Regions from separate parts of the Listeria sp. MAN/IMW/UF464 genome, predicted to be linked through region 2. Evidence: a T-box and tRNA genes for the amino acid it is inferred to sense, from the RefSeq annotation. Region 2 holds a T-box; the other regions hold tRNA genes.
What was found. The T-box of region 2 lies ahead of serS (serine--tRNA ligase). A T-box ahead of a tRNA ligase gene usually reads a tRNA of that ligase, here a tRNA-Ser.
Positions count from the first base shown of each region.

Region 1: it encodes a tRNA-Ser, which carries the amino acid that the T-box ahead of serS (serine--tRNA ligase) is inferred to sense. The anticodon was not compared.
Region 3: it encodes a tRNA-Ser, which carries the amino acid that the T-box ahead of serS (serine--tRNA ligase) is inferred to sense. The anticodon was not compared.

Region 1 covers NZ_JBZWZP010000001.1:760,429-762,698, forward strand. The annotation lists gene celB (PTS cellobiose transporter subunit IIC) at 1-265, opposite strand, end outside; gene AC4PG0_RS03905 (iron chaperone) at 407-799, opposite strand; tRNA gene AC4PG0_RS03910 (tRNA-Ser) at 914-1,001, opposite strand; gene AC4PG0_RS03915 (SprT family protein) at 1,132-1,599, opposite strand; gene AC4PG0_RS03920 (Tex family protein) at 1,599-2,270, opposite strand, start outside.
Region 2 covers NZ_JBZWZP010000003.1:360,433-362,702, forward strand. The annotation lists gene AC4PG0_RS11710 (anthranilate synthase component II) at 1-2, opposite strand, end outside; gene AC4PG0_RS11715 (pyridoxamine 5'-phosphate oxidase family protein) at 133-552, shown strand; T-box leader at 605-827, shown strand; gene serS (serine--tRNA ligase) at 888-2,171, shown strand; gene AC4PG0_RS11725 (TfoX/Sxy family protein) at 2,191-2,270, shown strand, end outside.
Region 3 covers NZ_JBZWZP010000001.1:1,012,867-1,015,136, reverse strand. The annotation lists gene AC4PG0_RS05160 (class I SAM-dependent methyltransferase) at 1-365, shown strand, start outside; tRNA gene AC4PG0_RS05155 (tRNA-Ser) at 1,080-1,169, opposite strand; gene AC4PG0_RS05150 (DUF3267 domain-containing protein) at 1,254-1,787, shown strand; gene AC4PG0_RS05145 (aldo/keto reductase) at 1,852-2,270, shown strand, end outside.

The DNA.
Region 1 (2,270 bases), on a different contig from region 2:
ACGAATAACCAATACCAAAAACGACAAAAACCGTCATAATACTCATCGTCGCATTTTGGGCATTTCCTAAATAAAGTTGTAAAGTAGCTTTCGTTTCATCACTCCAAAATGGCAGATTCATCAAAACTACAGCAATAGAACCAAACATTGTCAGTGGAAACGCTAACATAAAAGCATCTCGTAAAGTCGTTAAGTAACGATTCTCCCCTAACTTTGCAGCAAGAGGCATTAATTTATCCCCAAGCAACTCCATAAATTTATTCACTTTTCTTCCCCCAAACGTATTTTTTTCTACAAGAAAACGTTTTCTATTTATTATTATACTCATTTATTTTTAAATGTCTAGTCTTTTTAAAATAAAAGACCAAACAAAAAAGCTTCCATCATATTGATGAAAGCCTCAAACTTATTTTTTCTTTTTCTTTGCTAGCTTTTCTGCTGCTTTTTGTTTATTTTCTGCTAATCGGAAAAGTGTCATTTCTTTAATTAATTCATAAGGAACTTCTTCTTTGATAGGAAATTGAACCGCACCTTTTGAATACTTGTACTTTCCTAATTGCTTCTCAAAGGCCGAAATGCCACTAGGCGCTGGATAAAACCCGTAATGATTTTTCGCGACTGCAAAATGCACTAGATTGCCTTCAAAATAAAAAGTTGGCATTTGATAGCTGATTTTCTCAGTTGCTTCTGGGGCAGCAGCTTGAATTGTCTCTCTTATTGTTTGCAACACTTCTTTTGTTTCTGGTGGCGCTTGGGTAATATATTCATCAATCGTTGTAAATTCTAGCTTATTATCCATAGTCCATTCCTTTCTGAAACGTTTTTCTTATTATAGCAACTCTCTTCTTAAATGCCAATTTTAGCGCGCAAAAAAGGTTACCTTAACATTTTATAAGGTAACCTTTCTTAATTACGGAGAAGGAGGGATTTGAACCCTCGCGCCGCGTGAGCGACCTATACCCTTAGCAGGGGCACCTCTTCAGCCACTTGAGTACTTCCCCAAACTCCACAGGCAGGATTCTTGTTCCTGCGCCCACTCGGTTAACAGCCAATTACGCTATCAACGGAGCTACTGTTGAATTATCTGACTTCCATTAGTATACGCAGAATTAAGCAAAAATGCAAGGCTTTTTAGGGGGATTCTGTATAAACTTTTTTTGAACCAGTTTGCTTTAATCTTCCGCCGCAACTGCCACAGCGATAACGGTTTACATTAAATCTACGTTGTCTTAAAAATGACTTCCCGCAACTTTTACATGTATATTCATGCATTGTAATTTCACGCGGAATCGCAGCACAAAACCTTGGGGCGTCTACTTTTTTTAATAATTCACGAAAATCCTTGTCGCGATGTTGGTAGCCTTTTTTCTCTAAATGAAGGTGATAATGACATAATTCATGTTTCATAATGCCGAAAAAGTACTCTAAGCCAAAGTTTTCTAAGTACTTAGGGTTCATTTCGATATTGTGGCTTTTGAGTAAATATCTTCCGCCGGTTGTTCGTAAACGCGTGTTAAAAACAGCTTGGTGACGGAATTCTTTTTGGAAAAATTGCAGCGACACTTCTTCCATGTGCTGCTGCAATTCTGTTTGATTCATTATTTGACACTTCCATCTGGATTACGCATTGTTAAAGCAATTCGATTTTTCTTCGTGTCTACTTCATCAACCCAAACTGTTACAACGTCTCCTACTGAAACGACATCCATCGGGTTTTTAACAAAGGAATTACTTAGTTTTGAAATGTGCACAAGTCCGTCTTGTTTCACGCCAATATCAACAAAAGCGCCAAAGTCAACAACGTTACGAACAGTTCCTTGTAACTCCATCCCTTGTTTTAAATCTTCCATCGAAATAACATCTTGTTTTAATAGTGGAGCTGGTAGTTCATCACGAAGGTCGCGGCCTGGGGCAATTAAGTTATCAATAATGTCGCGCATCGTTTCTTTACCAATGCCTAGTTTTTCTGCTTCTTCTGGGATACTAAGAGCTTGTAATGCTACTTTTAAATCCTCACTACCAATATCATTCAAGCCAAAACCAGCTGCTTTTACAATTTGCTCTGCTGCTTTATAGCTCTCAGGGTGAATAGCTGTTTTATCAAGCGGATTTTCGCCCTCTAAAATACGTAAGAAACCGATACTTTGTTCATATGATTTCGCGCCGAGACGAGGAACTTTTTTCAACTCTTTACGGGAAGTGAAAGAACCATTTTCTTCGCGATATTTACGAATGTTATTTGCAACTGTTTTGTTTAAACCGGCAACATA
Region 2 (2,270 bases):
ACTTCAAATCCCCCTAGTCAAAACGGTTATACTCTTTTATAGCAAATAGCTACGGAGATAACAAGCCTGAAATGTTTGAAGCCCGAAAACAAGTGGAAATGTACACTAAATAACCAAAGGAAGGTGTTTTAGATGGAAAATGAACTAGAAGATAAAATTCTCGCCATTTTAGAACAACATCAAGTTGGGGTATTAACCTCTGTACAAGGCGATTTTCCGCACGCTAGATATATGACGTTTCTTCATGATGGCTTAACACTTTATACACCATCTGGAAAAGAACTACCGAAAACAGAGGAAGTCCGTAGAAACCCGCACGTATGCGTTTTAATTGGCTATGATAGCCCCGGATCTGCCTTTTTAGAAATCAATGGTTTAGCATCACTGGAAGAAGATGAATCTATCAAAGAACGCATCTGGGAAAATATCTCTAAAGACTGGTTTCAAGGCGAAGATTCACCATCCTTTGTCGTTATAAAAATTGTTCCGGAACAAATTAGAATACTGAATTCTGATGATGACGGTCCAGACACGCTCGATTTAATTGGTTAAAGATTTGCTTGTAATTTAAGCAGATATGCGATAGAATAACTTTAAATTAATACGAAAAGCGAAGACAAGAAGTAGTAATGAGGTAGAATTTCTAAAGAGAGCCAGTGGTTGGTGCGAACTGGTGAAGTTTCCTTATGAATCCATCTTGGAGTGAGTGGTGGAAAGCATAGTTTTGCGAGTAAATCATTCCGGCTGGGTCCGTTAAACCTAAATGAAGCTGGGGATTTTTTTAAGTCCCAATAAGGGTGGCAACGCGGTTAACTCTCGTCCCTTTCCTGTTAATTCGGGAAAGTACGGGAGTTTTTTATATGGAAAAAAATAAAGGAGGAGTTAGCATGTTAGATGTTAAATTGTTACGTAATAATTTTGAAGAAGTAAAACAGAAGTTGCAAAATCGTGGGGAAGACTTGGGTGAATTTGAGAAATTTGGCGAGTTAGACAAACGTCGTCGTACACTGATTGTGGAAACAGAAGCGCTAAAAAGCCAGCGTAATGAAGTATCTCAAGAAATCGCTAAATTAAAACGCGAAAAACAAGATGCTGATGCTAAAATTGAAGAAATGCGTGTCGTTGGTGACCGTATTAAAACATTAGACATCGAATTAAGAGAAATTGACGAGAAGTTAGATACGATTTTAATGTCGATTCCAAATATTCCGCATGAGTCTACTCCGGTCGGTGAATCGGAAGACGATAACGTAGAAATCCGCAAATGGGGCGAAGTTCGCGAATTTGATTTTGAACCAAAAGCTCATTGGGACTTAGGAACTGACCTTGATATTCTTGATTTTGAAAATGCTGCAAAAGTAACTGGCAGCCGCTTCGTTTTTTATAAAAAATTAGGTGCAAGACTGGAACGAGCGCTAATTAACTTTATGATGGACTTGCATTCGAATGAACATGGCTATGAAGAAATGCTTCCACCGTACATGGTAAACCGCGCGAGCATGACAGGTACTGGACAATTGCCGAAATTTGAAGAAGATGCATTTTTAATTGAAGCGGAAGACTATTTCCTTATTCCAACAGCGGAAGTACCAGTAACAAATTACCACCGCGAAGATATTTTAAAAGCAGAAGATTTACCAAGAAAATATACAGCATTTAGCGCATGTTTCCGTTCTGAAGCGGGATCTGCGGGTCGTGATACGCGTGGCTTAATTCGTCAACATCAATTTAACAAAGTGGAATTAGTTCAATTTGTTAAACCGGAAGATTCCTACGCGGCGCTTGAAAAATTAACTGGAAACGCAGAAGAAGTATTACGTCGCCTAGAATTACCATATCGCGTACTAAGCATGTGTACTGCTGACTTAGGCTTCACTGCTGCTAAAAAATATGATTTAGAAGTTTGGATTCCAAGCTATGATTCTTACCGTGAGATTTCTTCTTGCAGTAACTTTGAAAGCTTCCAAGCAAGACGCGCCAACATTCGTTTCCGCCGTGAACCAGGAAGCAAACCAGAATACGTGCACACATTAAATGGTTCCGGGTTAGCGCTAGGTCGTACGGTCGCTGCTATATTGGAAAACTACCAAGAGGAAGATGGCTCTGTACGCATTCCGAAAGTACTACAAGGTTATATGGGCGGTATCGAAAAAATCGAATTACCAAAATAAAAAGGAAGAAGGAACTGTAATGGCGAACCTAAGCGAATTACCAAACATTGGCAAAGTACTGGAGCAGGACTTAATAAAAGCTGGGATAAAAACCCCAGC
Region 3 (2,270 bases), on a different contig from region 2:
TGGAATTAATTGAGACGAAAGCGAAAACAGCTAAATTAGCCAATGTAAAAACATTAGAAGCAAGCATGGATGCTATTCCGCTTGAAGCTAGTTCGGTGGATGTTGTGCTGGCATCGCTCGTGTTACATGAAGCGGGTTTACTTCTGGATGTTTTGCGTGAAGTAAGTAGAGTCGTGAAACCAGGTGGCTACTTTGCTACCATAGAGTTTGATACACAAGGAACGGATTTGAAAGGTCCACCAATGGAAATTCAAATTTCAGCTGAGAAATTGAAGGAAGAGCTTGCAGGATTTGGGTTTGAAGTATTGCAGAACTGGGAGCTTGATGAGGGAATGTATGTGAGTATTGCGGAGAAAAAAGCCTGAATTTCGAGAAGTATAAATAGATAAAATTTGAAGAGTAAATTGAATAAATATAATATGTTATACAGCTGTGTTAACTAGTTCAACAGAGGATGAAGAGCATAAATTTGAGTATGAAAAAGGGAATAACCATGCTGTGACATTTAAGCAATATAGGACTAGTGGGCTTGTGCCAACTGACTATGGAAGTAAAAAATTATACGCGTTCAGATATCAAGATATAAGAAGTGTTGGTTCAGTTAAAAAGAAAGATATGAATAAACAGCTAAAAAGTGCAGGCAAATGGTTCTTTAACTCTTCGCCATATTAAGTAATAAAAGGGGAGAATAATGAAAAAGTTAGTTATATGGTTTTTATTAATAATATATGCAGTAGTGTACTGTAATGTTTTATTTAATGTAATTAAATATCAAGAAGGGTCATTCTTTTCTGTTTGGTTTCAAATAATTGCAGTATTTTGCTTTTTAGCTTCATGTTTATATTTTTATAAATGTAAGAAGTTTATACTAAGTGGTTTAACGGGGAGCCTTGTGTTATTTTTCTTAGTTAGCATAGTCGTTAGTTTATAATAATTTTCAAATTTAAAAGATGTTTTTAAGAATAGGTGATAGGATATAATCAACTATTTTTTGAATACTTAATTAGGAGAACACAAATAAAAAAGGTTGACTACTGTTCAAATAGTTTCTTGAGCAGTAGTCAACCTTTTTATTTCTACGGAGAAACGGGGATTCGAACCCCGGCGCGGCATACACCGCCTAACAGATTTCGAGTCTGTCCCCTTCAGCCGGACTTGGGTATTTCTCCACTGTGACATAGAATGCCGACAAGAAGTATTGTATAATAATATTAACAAAAATACCAGTGTTTTTTATAAAAGGAGCGTGCTAAATGGAAAGAAAATTGGTTCAAGAAATTAATTTACTAGAAAATAAAAAATTGGTTATGAATTTGAATATTGCTGCGATTGTTATTGTGCTTGTGTTAACTGTTTTAGGAATTGTTTTTTCAGGCGGTTTCCAGATTACAAATGGTTTGGCGGGGGTTATGTGGCTTGGAGTAGGTTATTTAGTAGCAATTGTTATTCACGAAGCCGTACACGGGATTTTCTTCAAAGCTTTTCGCCCAGAATCAAAAGTGAAATTTGGTTTTAAAAATGGGATGGCTTATGCTGGAAGCCCCGGAGCATTTTATTCGAGAGCGCAATTCTTTATTATTTCGATTGCGCCATTTATCGTTCTTACGGGATTGTTCATTTTTCTGCGTTTTCTCGGTGTGAATGAAGCAGTTCTATATTTAATTTTTGCCTTACATACATCAGGTTGTGTCGGTGATTTTTATTACTGCATTCTTTTGATTAATCAGCCAGCTGGGATCGTTGTGGAGGATACGGATAAGGGAATTAGTTTTTATTCAGAAGGTTAAGCTTGGTAACGATTTCAACAAAGTGTTAAAATAAGGATATACTTTTAGAAAGAGGTGCTTGATTTTGAAACGAATAACAATTGGTAATAGCGATTTAACCGCTTCAGAAATTTCGCTAGGATGTATGAGAATGGCGGATCTTAGTAAAGAAGAGGCGAACAAAGTAATTAATACAGCACTTGAAAACGGTATTGATTTTTTTGATCACGCGGATATTTATGGCGGCGGTAAATCAGAGGAAGTCTTTGCTGATGCAATTGATATGAATGCAACTGTTCGTGAAAAAATGATTCTTCAATCAAAATGCGGAATTCGTCAAGGATTCTTTGATTTTTCAAAAGAGCACATTATTTCTTCTGTGGAAGGTAGCTTGAAACGCCTGAAAACAGATTATTTAGATACACTATTACTTCATCGTCCGGATACACTTTTTGAACCAGAAGAGGTAGCAGCGGCTTTCACAGAACTGGAAAAAAGTGGAAA